3 regions of the Streptomyces sp. NPDC015127 genome follow, and region 1 is predicted to be linked to each of the others. Evidence: riboswitches for the same ligand, from Rfam matches in the RefSeq annotation. Region 1 holds a riboswitch; each other region holds the start of a gene.

Region 1 (4,061 bases):
CCCCGAGCGCGGCACCCTGGACAACGGGCTGACGGTGCTGCGCTGCGACCGCCCCGGCCAGAAGGTCGTCGCCGTGGAGATCCTCCTCGGCGCCCCCCTGGAGGCGGAGCCCGAGGGACTCGACGGCGTCGCCACGATCATGGCCCGCGCCCTGTCGGAGGGCACCGACAAGCACAGCGCCGAGGAATTCGCCGCCGAGCTGGAGCGCTGCGGCGCCACGCTCGACTCGCTCGCCGACCACCCCGGTGTCCGTGTCTCCCTGGAGGTCCCCGCCTCCCGGCTGCCCAAGGCGCTCGGCCTGCTCGCCGACGCGCTGCGCGCCCCCGCCTTCGCGGCGGGCGAGGTCGACCGGCTGGTGCGCAACCGCCTGGACGAGATCCCGCACGAGATGGCCAACCCGGCCCGCCGTGCGGCCAAGCAGCTCTCCAAGGAGCTGTTCCCCTCCCCCCTGCGCGTGTCCCGGCCGCGTCAGGGCACCGAGGAGACGGTGGCGAGGATCGACTCCGCGGCCGTACGGGCCTTCTACGAGGAGCACGTCCGGCCCGCCACGTCGACCGTCGTGGTCGTGGGCGACCTGTCCGGGATCGACGTGGACGCCGTCCTCGCCGACACCCTCGGGGCCTGGACGGGCGACAAGGCGGCCACCCGGCCCGTGCCGGCGATCACCGCCGACGACACCGGCCGGGTGTTCATCGTCGACCGCCCGGGCGCCGTGCAGACGCAGCTGCTCATCGGCCGCACCGGCCCCGACCGCCACGACAGTGTCTGGCCCGCCCAGGTGCTCGGCACGTACTGCCTCGGCGGCACGCTGACCTCCCGGCTCGACCGCGTCCTGCGGGAGGAGAAGGGCTACACGTACGGCGTACGTGCCTTCGGCCAGGTGCTGTTGTCCGCCCCGGACGGCTCGGGGGCCTCGATGCTGGCCATCAGCGGCTCCGTGGACACGCCCAACACCGGCCCCGCGCTGGAGGACCTGTGGAAGGTGCTGCGAACGCTGGCGGCGGAGGGACTCACCGACGCCGAGCGTGACGTGGCCGTGCAGAACCTGGTCGGCGTGGCACCGCTGAAGTACGAGACGGCAGCGTCGGTGGCGGCCACGCTCGCGGACCAGGTCGAGCAGCACCTCCCGGACGACTACCAGGCGCAGTTGTACGCCCGCCTGGCCGCGACGGGCACCGTGGAGGCGACCGCGGCGGTGGTCAGCGCGTTCCCCGTGGACCGTCTGGTCACGGTGCTGGTCGGCGACGCGGCGCAGATCGAGGCTCCGGTCAGGGCACTGGGCATCGGTGAAGTGACTGTCGTCACGGGCTGATCGAATGCCGCGTATCGGGTGAACCCGGCGCGGAACGAGTGCGATGCGCGCAAGATGCGCTCAAACGGAACCCCGGCTTCAAGCTGTTTGCCGGGGTTCCGTGCTATGTCCGGTTTGTTGGAGAGGTTGCCCGTCTGCCCTGTGGCATGCGCTACAAAACAGGCTGTCCGTTTGGTGATCGGCAGATGAAATGCCTAGCGTCGGTCCGGCTGTCCGCCTGGATCACGTCGCACCCGCGGCATCGGACAGTCATCGCCGAGTCCCCTTCAGGCGCGAGCCCGGGGAGCCGGGGACCCAGTCCCCTGGGGTGAATCGGACGCCTTCGCCCGCGCGGAGGGGCCCGTAGGAGACCTTCCTGCTCCGAACCCGTCAGCTAACCCGGTAGGCGAGAAGGAAGGAAAGGACCAGCCTCTTCATGGCGTTCACCCGTGCCACCGGGAAGCACCGTGCCCCGAGCCGCCTGACGCGCAGGAGCCGGAACATCGCCGGCGTCGCGACTCTGGCCACCACCGGCGTCGTCGGAAGCCTCGCCTCCCCGGCGTTCGCCGCCGAGGCCGCGCCTTCGGTCGAGGACACCGGCCTGACGCAGATCGTCTCCATGGGGTCCATCGCCGACGAGATAGCCGACCAGGCCGCAGCCCAGAGGCAGGAGGCAGCCGAGGCCGCCGCCAAGGCCCGGGCGAAGGCGAAGGCCGAGGCCGAGGCGAAGCGCAAGGCCGAGGCACGCGCCAAGGAGGCCCGCGAGGCCAAGGAGCGCGCCGCCCGCGAGGCCGAGCGCCGCCGTCTGAATACCTTCCGGCTGCCCATCGCCGGCTCCTACGTGACCACCGGTTACCAGGCCGGCGGGTCCCTGTGGTCCTCCGGCAGCCACTCCGGCGTCGACTTCCGCGCCGCGTCCGGCACGTCGGTCGTGGCCGTGGGCGCCGGTACCGTCGTCGAGGCCGGCTGGGGCGGCGCGTACGGCAACAACATCGTGCTCCGCATGAACGACGGCACGTACACCCAGTACGGCCACCTGTCGTCGATCAGCGTGTCGGTCGGCCAGCGGGTCATGCCCGGCCAGCAGATCGGCCTCTCCGGCTCGACCGGCAACTCGACCGGCCCCCACCTCCACTTCGAGGCCCGGACCTCGCCGGAGTACGGCTCCGACATGAACCCGGTCGCGTATCTGCGCGCCCGCGGCGTCAGCGTCTGACGCGAGCCGTCTGACCCGAGCCGACCCGAGCCGCTCGCGAAGACCCCCGGTGTGCCACCGGGGGTCTTCGCCTTTCCCGGGACCCCTCCCGGCGCCCCTGACCGCCTCGCCGCTCTCTCGGATCCACGGGCATTGCGCATCCGGTGGCCCGGCCGCACCCAGGTCTCCGGCAGGTCCTCGCCGATCGCATGACGCATTTTTCGGCCAAAAGATATCCATGGATTCCGGTCGGCCATCGGAAAATGCCGTGGACTGGAATAGAGTCACCGGACACGAGTCAATCGGCTGCGTTTCGCGCGGATCAAGGCGGAGGTTCGGACATGCGCATTCCCGCGCACTCTGTATGCACGGCGATCCGCGACGACATCGTCTCCGGCGTATTCGAGCGCGGCAGCCGGCTCACCGAGGAGAACCTCGCACGCCGCTACGGGGTCTCCCGCGTCCCCGTGCGCGAGGCCCTGCGGACCCTGGAGTCGGAGGGCTTCGTCGTCACCCGGCGCCACGCCGGCGCGCATGTCGCCGAGCCGACCGAGCAGGAGGCGGCCGACCTGCTCGAGATCCGGATGCTGCTGGAGCCGCTCGGCGCCGCACGTGCCGCCCAGCGGCGCACCGATGCCCATCTGAAGGTGCTGCGCGGCCTGGTGAGGCTCGGTCAGGAGCGGGCGCGCCGCGGTCAGGGCGAGGATCTGCGGTCCCTGGGCGCCTGGTTCCACGAGACGCTCGCGCAGGCCTCCGGCAGCCCGGGGCTGACCGCCCTGCTGACCCAGCTGCGGCACAAGATCGCCTGGATGTACGCCGTCGAACAGCCGGCCGTGCCCGCCGAGTCCTGGGCCGAGCACGGCGCGATCGTGGACGCGGTGGCGCGCGGCGACGTGGAACGCGCGCGGGCGCTGACGGCCCTCCATGTGGAAAGGGCGGCGGCCGTGCACCGGCTGCGGCGTCCGGAGCGGGTGAGGACTTCGCAACATTCCGTAAACATCGCGAGCGTCCGCAATTAACAATCGAGCCGTATATAAGAAGAGTTTATTCGAAGGCCCTGTTTCCGGAGGCCCTTTCTCGGCCCTGCCCGAATTCATTTCTCCCGGGTGGCGTGGGCACGGAAAAGCCGCGGGTTCCTTGAATGCGGAACGCCGCGGCTCTGCCGTGGTTCTCGGGTGAGCCGGCCGGACGGGCCGGGTTGCCGACACCCGTCCGGACGGTCAGACCGTCTCGGGCAGCTCGTCCAGGCCCTCGGCCACGAGCTTGGCCAGGCGGTCGAGCGCGACGTCGGCGCCATCCGCGTCGGAAGCGAGAACGATCTCCTCGCCGCCCTGCGCGCCGAGGCCGAGCACGGCCAGCATCGAGGCGGCGTTGACGGGGTTGCCGTCGGCCTTCGCGATCGTCACCGGAACGCCGGCGGCCGTCGCGGCACGAACGAAGATGGAAGCGGGGCGGGCGTGAAGGCCCTCGGCCCAGCCGACATTGACGCGACGCTCAGCCATGGTGTTGCCCTTCAAGTCTCAACGGGTTGTCTAGACCAGTCTCTCATGCGTTCCGGAGTGCCTCCGTCGGCGT
Region 2 (4,061 bases), on a different contig from region 1:
CCGGTCCGTGAAGAAGATGCGGGGCTATCTCGCCGAGCTGATCCACCGCAAGCGCGAGCAGCCCGGCGACGACCTCATCTCCGGGCTCATCAAGGCGTCCGACCACGGCGAGCACCTGACCGAGAACGAGGCCGCCGCGATGGCGTTCATCCTTCTCTTCGCGGGCTTCGAGACGACGGTCAACCTCATCGGCAACGGCGTGTACGCGCTGCTGCGCAACCCCGGACAGCGCGAGCGCCTCCAGGCGTCGCTGGCGGCGGGTGAGAGCGGGCTGCTCGCGACCGGTGTCGAGGAACTGCTGCGCTACGACGGCCCCGTGGAGCTCGCGACCTGGCGGTTCGCCACCGAGGCGCTGGACATCGGCGGGCAGCGGATCGCCGCGGGCGACCCCGTGCTCGTCGTGCTCGCGGCGGCCGACCGCGACCCAGAGCGGTTCGCCGATCCCGACACGCTCGACCTCTCGCGGCGTGACAACCAGCACCTGGGATACGGGCACGGCATCCACTACTGCCTCGGCGCCCCGCTGGCCCGGCTCGAGGGACAGACGGCGATCGCGACGCTGCTCAGGAGGATGCCGGACTTGCGGCTTGCGGGCGATCCAGCCGATTTGCGGTGGCGTGGGGGGCTCATCATGCGTGGATTGCGCACTCTGCCCGTTGAGTTCACTCCCACCAGAAGTTGACGCATCGTCAATTCTGTGACTTTCACGTGATCTCCGCTGCATCGACTTGTGACTCACGTTCGAATGCGGCTACCTTCACCGACGACTCGGCAGGCATCAGCAGGCCGCTCAGTCCCCTGTAGTCACGCGAAAGGCAACCGCATGCGCTCCGGGAACGGACGTCACCGCCGCCCCCGTCAGGCTCCGGCCATCGTCGTCGCGGCAGGGGTGACCGGATCGGCCATCGCGCTCCCGCTGCTCGGTGCGGGCTCCGCCTCCGCCGCCGACGCGAACACCTGGGACCGCGTCGCCGAGTGCGAGAGCGGTGGCATGTGGAGCGCCGACCTCGGCAACGGCTTCTACGGCGGGCTCCAGTTCTCGCAGCAGACGTGGGAGGACTTCGGCGGCACGGCGTACGCGCCGAGCGCCGACCTGGCGAGCCGATCGCAGCAGATCGCCGTCGCGGAGAAGGTGCTGGACGCACAGGGGCCCGCGGCGTGGCCCGTCTGCGGTCCGATCGCGGGTCTGACGGACGACGGCTCCGCGACCGGCGTCGACCCCGGGGGTCTGCTGCCGCTGCCGGAGGAGGGCCCGGAGGCCGGCACCGACGCGAGTCCCGACGCGAGCGCGCCGGCCGATTCCGGCGACACGGCCGCGCCGGAGGCGGGCACGGACGTGCCGGAGGGCTCGGAGGGGACCGCTGTGCCGGACGCCTCCACGGAGCCCACGCCCAAGGACGGCGACGTGTCGGCGTCCCCGGCCCCGACGACCGACCCGGCCGCCACGGACGGCGCCGAGGCGACCGACCCCGCGACCGGCACCGGCAAGCACCGCGGCGAGCCCGCCCCCGACGATGCCGAAACGGGCATTGAGGACGAGGAGCGCGAAAACGGCCGTCATGCCTCACGAGGTGACGCATCGGCACGTGACGGGGCGGCAGAGGGTGTGTCGGACGGCACGTACACCGTCCGGCCGGGCGACACGTTGTGGGCCATCGCCGACGAGCGGGAGGTGCCCGGCGGCTGGGACGCGCTCTACGAGGCGAACGAGGCGACCATCGGCACCGACCCCGACCTCATTCTGCCCGGCCAGAGCCTCGATCTCGGCCTGAGCGGACAGTAGTTCAGACGCCGATTCGCTGGCATATGTCCGATCTGGGCAAGTGAGACAAGGGTCTCTTTGCTGCAACTGACCGGCGGCGTCCAGCAAATTCGCCCAAGCCGTACGCGACCTGCGCAAACGCCTCCCAAGTAGAGGACGGTTCGGGCGATTTCTCCCCGATGTTCGACTTTGAACATCGGGGAGCGGTGTGTTTACCGTCTGAACCGCTCGCCATCGCGGGCTCCGTCGACCGTCACGCCGAATCCTGCCGTCGGTCGGGGGGAACAGTCGTCGCTCAGTGCGCCGAAGGCAGGAGCGGGGGACCCAAGGTAAGTGCCGGTCCCGGCCGTCGAGCACGACGGCCGAGAACGGCTGGGGGTGGAGCCGCGCGCAACGACGCGCGGCCGGGCAACTCTTCCGGCCCGAACCCGACAGCTCACCTCGCAGGCGTCGGTGAGGAGAAGCTCCATGCTGCGTTCCAGCAAGGCCAAGCACCGTCGCCCGTCGAAGGCCGTCCGTCTCGCCGCGCTCGCCGGCGTCGCCGGTGCCGCCATCGCCGCCCCGGTGCTCGGTGCCACCTCGGCCTCCGCCGCCACCGCCTCCGAGTGGGACGCGGTCGCCCAGTGCGAGTCCGGTGGCAACTGGTCCATCAACACCGGCAACGGCTACTACGGCGGCCTGCAGTTCTCCGCCTCCACCTGGGCGGCCTACGGCGGCACCGCGTACGCCTCGACCGCCGACCAGGCCTCCAAGGCCCAGCAGATCGAGATAGCCGAGAAGGTCCTCGCCGGCCAGGGCAAGGGCGCCTGGCCGAGCTGTGGCGTCGGCCTCTCCAGCACCCCCTACAGCGGCGGCTCCGCCGAGCCGGCGAAGCCCGCCGCGCAGCCGGCCGAGCAGCGTGCCGAGGCCCCCACCACTCGCTCCGAGCGCGCCGAGGCCCCCGCCAAGGCCGTCAAGAAGGGCGACGGCGAGTACACGGTCAAGGCCGGGGACACCCTGGGCAGGATCGCGGAGGCCGAGAAGGTCGAGGGCGGCTGGAAGAAGCTGTTCGAGCTCAACAAGGACATCATCGACGACGCCGATGTCATCCACCCGGGCCAGAAGCTCCACCTGAGCTGACCCGCCCGCCGTCCGCGCGCCCCGCGCGCGGACGCGCCCCTAGCACCCCGGTCCGGCGCACCTTCCCCCGTCTGCGCCGGGCCGGGGTTCGGCCGTGAAGCCCCCAAGGGCCTTACTTACGGGTATCTTCCGGGTGTTTTGTCCGGCACGCCCAGCGTTCATGCTCTTTTTCGTCCCACGGGGCGGGCATCGGCCGGCCTTTGCCCCCGAGGCGGTTAGGCTCTTGTCGCAAGGCCCAGCAGACCTCTGCACATTTCTCGCGTCACATCCCAGAAGGAGATGCTCGTGCCGTCCATCGACGTCGTCGTAGCCCGGGAAATCCTGGACTCCCGAGGCAACCCCACGGTCGAGGTCGAGGTTGGCCTCGACGACGGCAGCACGGGTCGTGCTGCTGTTCCGTCCGGCGCCTCCACCGGTGCGTTCGAGGCCATTGAGCTCCGCGACGGTGACCAGAACCGCTACCAGGGCAAGGGTGTCGAGAAGGCCGTCCTCGCCGTCATCGAGCAGATCGGCCCGGAGCTCGTCGGCTACGACGCCACCGAGCAGCGCCTGATCGACCAGGCCATGTTCGACCTGGACGCCACCGACAACAAGGCCTCGCTCGGCGCCAACGCCATCCTCGGCGTCTCCCTCGCCGTCGCGCACGCCGCCTCCGAGGCGTCCGACCTGCCGCTCTTCCGCTACCTCGGCGGCCCGAACGCGCACCTGCTGCCCGTTCCGATGATGAACATCCTGAACGGCGGCTCGCACGCCGACTCCAACGTGGACATCCAGGAGTTCATGATCGCCCCGATCGGTGCGGAGTCCTTCTCCGAGGCCCTGCGCTGGGGCACCGAGGTCTACCACACCCTCAAGAAGGTGCTGAAGACCAAGGGCCTGTCCACCGGCCTCGGCGACGAGGGCGGCTTCGCGCCGAACCTCGAGTCCAACCGTGCCGCCCTCGACCTCATCCTCGAGGCCATCAAGGAGGCCGGCTACACCCCGGGCAAGGACATCGCGCTCGCGCTGGACGTCGCCGCGTCGGAGTTCTACAAGGACGGCGCCTACGAGTTCGAGGGCAAGGCCCGCTCGGCCGCCGAGATGACCGAGTACTACGCGGAGCTCGTCGACGCGTACCCGCTGGTCTCCATCGAGGACCCGCTGTTCGAGGACGACTGGGCCGGCTGGAAGACCATCACCG
Region 3 (4,061 bases), on a different contig from region 1:
CCATCGGGCCGGTGCGCTTCCAGTCCACATGCGCGACCGGAATCTCCTCCAGGAAGCGCGACGGCGGGTTGTAGGAGGGCTGGCCCCAGGCGCTGCGCATCGACGAGCGCGTCAGGTACAGGCGCTCGCGGGCGCGGGTGATGCCCACGTACGCCAGGCGCCGCTCCTCCTCGAGCTCCTTGGTCTGGCCCAGCGCCCGCATGTGCGGGAAGACGCCGTCCTCCATGCCCGTCAGGAACACGACGGGGAACTCGAGGCCCTTGGCGGTGTGCAGCGTCATCAGCGTGATGACGCCGGTGCCTTCCTCGTCCTCGTCGGGGATCTGGTCGGAGTCGGCGACGAGCGCGACCTGCTCCAGGAACTCGGCGAGCGTGCCCGCGCCCTCCTCCTCCCCGCGGTCCTGCTCGAACTCCAGCGCCACGGCGGCCAGTTCCTGGAGGTTCTCGATGCGCGTCTCGTCCTGCGGGTCCGTGGACGCCTGCAACTCGGCGAGATAGCCCGTGCGCTCCAGGACGGCTTCGAGCACGGTGGCCGGTCCGGCACCGGACTCGGCGATGGTGCGCAGCTCCTCCATCAGCACGTTGAACCGCTTGACGGCGTTCGCCGAGCGGGCCGCCATGCCGTACGCCTCGTCGACGCGGCGCAGCGCCTGCGGGAAGGTGATCTTCTCGCGGAGCGCGAGGGCGTCGATCATCGCCTCGGCGCGCTCGCCGATGCCGCGCTTGGGCACGTTGAGGATGCGGCGCAGCGGGACGTTGTCCTCGGGGTTGGCCAGCACGCGCAGGTAGGCGAGGACGTCCCTGACCTCCTTGCGCTCGTAGAAGCGCACACCGCCGACGACCTTGTAGGGCAGGCCGACGCGGATGAAGATCTCCTCGAAGACACGGGACTGGGCATTCGTCCGGTAGAAGACGGCGACGTCGCCGGCCTTCGCCTCGCCGGCGTCGGTGAGCCGGTCGATCTCGTCGGCGACGAACTGGGCCTCGTCGTGCTCGGTGTCCGCGACATAGCCGGTGATCTGGGCGCCCGCGCCGGCGTTCGTCCACAGGTTCTTCGGGCGGCGGGACTCGTTGCGCTCGATGACCGCGTTGGCGGCGGACAGGATCGTCTGGGTGGAGCGGTAGTTCTGCTCCAGCAGGATCGTCGTCGCGTCCGGGTAGTCCTCCTCGAACTGGAGGATGTTGCGGATGGTCGCGCCGCGGAACGCGTAGATCGACTGGTCGGCGTCGCCGACGACGCACAGCTCGGCGGGCTCCAGGTCCTCGTACCCCTCGCCCACCAGCTCGCGCACGAGCGTGTACTGGGCGTGGTTGGTGTCCTGGTACTCGTCGACGAGGACGTGGCGGAAGCGGCGCCGGTAGTGCTCGGCGACATCCGGGAACGCCTGGAGCAGGTGGACCGTGGTCATGATGATGTCGTCGAAGTCCAGGGCGTTGGCCTCGCGCAGCCGCGCCTGGTACATCCGGTACGCCTCTGCCAGCGTCTTCTCGAAACCGTCCTGCGCCTGGTCGGCGAAGGTCTCCTCGTCGATCAGCTCGTTCTTCAGGTTGGAGATCTTGGCGCTGAAGGACTTCGGCGGGAACTTCTTCGGGTCCAGGTCGAGATCGCGGCAGACCAGCGACATCAGGCGCTTGGAGTCGGCGGCGTCGTAGATCGAGAACGACGAGGTGAAGCCCAGCTTCTTCGACTCGCGGCGCAGGATGCGGACGCAGGCGCTGTGGAAGGTCATGACCCACATGGCATGGGCGCGCGGGCCGACCAGCTGCTCGACGCGCTCCTTCATCTCGCCGGCGGCCTTGTTGGTGAAGGTGATCGCCAGTATCTGGCCGGGATGGACATGGCGCGTGGCCAGCAGGTGGGCGATGCGGTGGGTGAGCACGCGCGTCTTGCCCGAACCGGCGCCGGCGACGATGAGCAGCGGGGAGCCGACATGGACGACGGCGGCGCGCTGCTGCTCGTTCAGCCCCTCCAGCAGGGCGGCCGCGTCGACGGCAGGGCGGGGCGCGCCGTCGCGGTAGTACCCGTCGCGGGCCGGCGGCACGTCGTACGCACCCTGGAAGAGATCGTCCGGGATCGGCTCCGGAGCCGACTCCTCAGGGGGCGGAGGGGGCTCCTCCCCGTGGGTCTGGAGATCCGCCAGGAAGCTGTCGTCAAAGAGGCTGCTCATCGCTTATCGAGTCTAGGCGGCCGGACCGACAACCGGGCCCGCATGCCCATACGGGGAGAGCTCACGTTGCGTGACCGAGCCTGTCCGAGGCGCCATCGCGGCGCGGAAACACGGCCGCCACCCAAAAAGGTCACGGAAATGTATCGGACATATCGAACATCAACCTTCACAGCGCGCACACGAGTTGGCTAGCGTGCTCGACCAGACGGCCCGCACCCCTCCCGGCGAACCGCGCCGAACGGGTCGACTCCGCCGAATTCGGGCTGCCCGCAGGGGCGTTCGAAACCGGGGACCCAAACTCTGCACAACCGGGGTGAATCGGACCATGCTGTCAGTGGTCCGTAGGGCATCTTCCGTTCTGCCCGAACCCGACAGCTAACCCGGTAGGCGGTCCACGGAAGAAGGAGATGCCGGCCTTGGCGTCGCATCGCAGGACCCGCAGCCGCAGCGCAAAACCCTCCCCCGCCGTCGGGTTCACGACGGCCGCCCTCGCCGGCGTCACCCTCCTGTCGTCACAGAGCGCCACCGCCACGCCCAGCGACCCCAAGCCCTCCATCGAGGAGGTGCAGAAGAAGGTCGACGACCTCTACCGGCAGGCCGGCAGCGCGACTCAGGAGTACAACAAGGCGAAGGAGGCCACCGCCGAGAAGCGGCGCGAGGTCGACACGCTGTTCGACGAGGCGGCCGCGCGGGCGGAGAAGCTGAACGAGTCGCGCCGCGCCCTCGGAACCTACGCCGCCGCCCAGTACCGCACCGGCGCGGTCACCCCGACCGCGGCGCTGCTGTTCGCGGACAGCCCTCAGGCGTACTTCGACCAGACGCAGCTGATGGACCGGATGACCGACCAGCAGCGGACGGCCGTCAACGACTACGAGACGCAGCGCGCGGCGGCCGCGAAGCAGCGGGCCCGGGCGACGAAGCGGCTGGAGTCGCTGACCGAGTCCCAGCAGGCCCTGCGCATCAGCAAGCAAAGCGTCCAGACGAAGCTGGCCGAGGCGCGCACCCTCCTGTCGGAGCTGACGGCCGAGGAGAAGGCCCGGCTCGCCGCGATCGAGCGCGAGAAGGAGGCGGAGGCGCGGCGCAAGGCGAAGGCGAAGGCCGAGGAGGAGGCCAGGGCCCGCGCCGAGGCGGAGCGGCAGCGCCAGGAAGGCGACCGGACCTCGCCGGAGACGGGCACCGGGACCGGGACGGACGACGGCACGTACGCGGCCAAGGCCGACAAGGTGCTCGCCTTCGCCCGCGCCCAGATCGGCAAGCCGTACGTGTGGGGGGCGACGGGCCCGTCCTCGTACGACTGCTCGGGGCTCACCCAGGGGGCCTGGAAGGCGGCCGGGGTGGACCTGCCGCGCACCACCTGGGACCAGGTGAAGGTGGGGCAGCGCGTCGCGACGGCGGACCTGCTCCCCGGCGATCTCGTCTTCTTCTACGACGACATCAGCCACGTCGGCATCTACATCGGCGGCGGCAAGATGATCCACGCGCCGAAGCCGGGCGACAGCGTCCGCGAGGAGTCCATCTACTACATGCCGATCTACGGGAGCGTCCGCCCGGTCTGATCCACCCCACCGGCAGGCGCGTGCCCGGACGGTCCCGCCCGTCCGGGCACGCGTGCGTCCGGGACGCGCATCAGGTCCAGAGCGTCGCGATGAAGATGTTCGCGACCGTCAGGCCCCCGACGGCGCCGAAGAGCGCCTTGTCGATCCGCTCCTCGTCCCGCTTGACGTAGACCAGGCCCAGGATCACCACCAGCACCGCCAGCTTGATGCCGATCTTGAGGTTGTTCACGCTCTGATCGTCGGCCTGGTTGAGGCCCACCAGCGCGACGCCGGTGATCAGCATCGTCAGCGCACCGTGCAGCATCGCCGGGGTGAAGCGCGCCGTGCCCGCACCCATC

Evidence for each region. A riboswitch is a leader RNA that binds a small molecule or an ion and turns the genes downstream of it on or off. The one in region 1 is predicted to bind cyclic di-AMP.
Region 2: another riboswitch for cyclic di-AMP. It lies ahead of ACF08N_RS28640 (transglycosylase family protein); the one in region 1 lies ahead of ACF08N_RS20730 (M23 family metallopeptidase).
Region 3: another riboswitch for cyclic di-AMP. It lies ahead of ACF08N_RS07060 (NlpC/P60 family protein); the one in region 1 lies ahead of ACF08N_RS20730 (M23 family metallopeptidase).

Annotation. Positions count from the first base shown of each region.
Region 1 covers NZ_JBIBVE010000010.1:112,995-117,055, forward strand. Annotated here, with positions in the region: gene ACF08N_RS20725 (M16 family metallopeptidase) at 1-1,312, shown strand, start outside; cyclic di-AMP (ydaO/yuaA leader) riboswitch at 1,556-1,714, shown strand; gene ACF08N_RS20730 (M23 family metallopeptidase) at 1,728-2,507, shown strand; gene ACF08N_RS20735 (GntR family transcriptional regulator) at 2,828-3,505, shown strand; gene ACF08N_RS20740 (HPr family phosphocarrier protein) at 3,707-3,988, opposite strand.
Region 2 covers NZ_JBIBVE010000016.1:29,437-33,497, reverse strand. Annotated here, with positions in the region: gene ACF08N_RS28650 (cytochrome P450) at 1-682, shown strand, start outside; gene ACF08N_RS28645 (transglycosylase family protein) at 824-1,783, shown strand; cyclic di-AMP (ydaO/yuaA leader) riboswitch at 2,054-2,227, shown strand; gene ACF08N_RS28640 (transglycosylase family protein) at 2,231-2,881, shown strand; gene eno (phosphopyruvate hydratase) at 3,167-4,061, shown strand, end outside.
Region 3 covers NZ_JBIBVE010000003.1:166,544-170,604, reverse strand. Annotated here, with positions in the region: gene pcrA (DNA helicase PcrA) at 1-2,167, opposite strand, end outside; cyclic di-AMP (ydaO/yuaA leader) riboswitch at 2,408-2,572, shown strand; gene ACF08N_RS07060 (NlpC/P60 family protein) at 2,575-3,723, shown strand; gene ACF08N_RS07055 (hypothetical protein) at 3,794-4,061, opposite strand, start outside.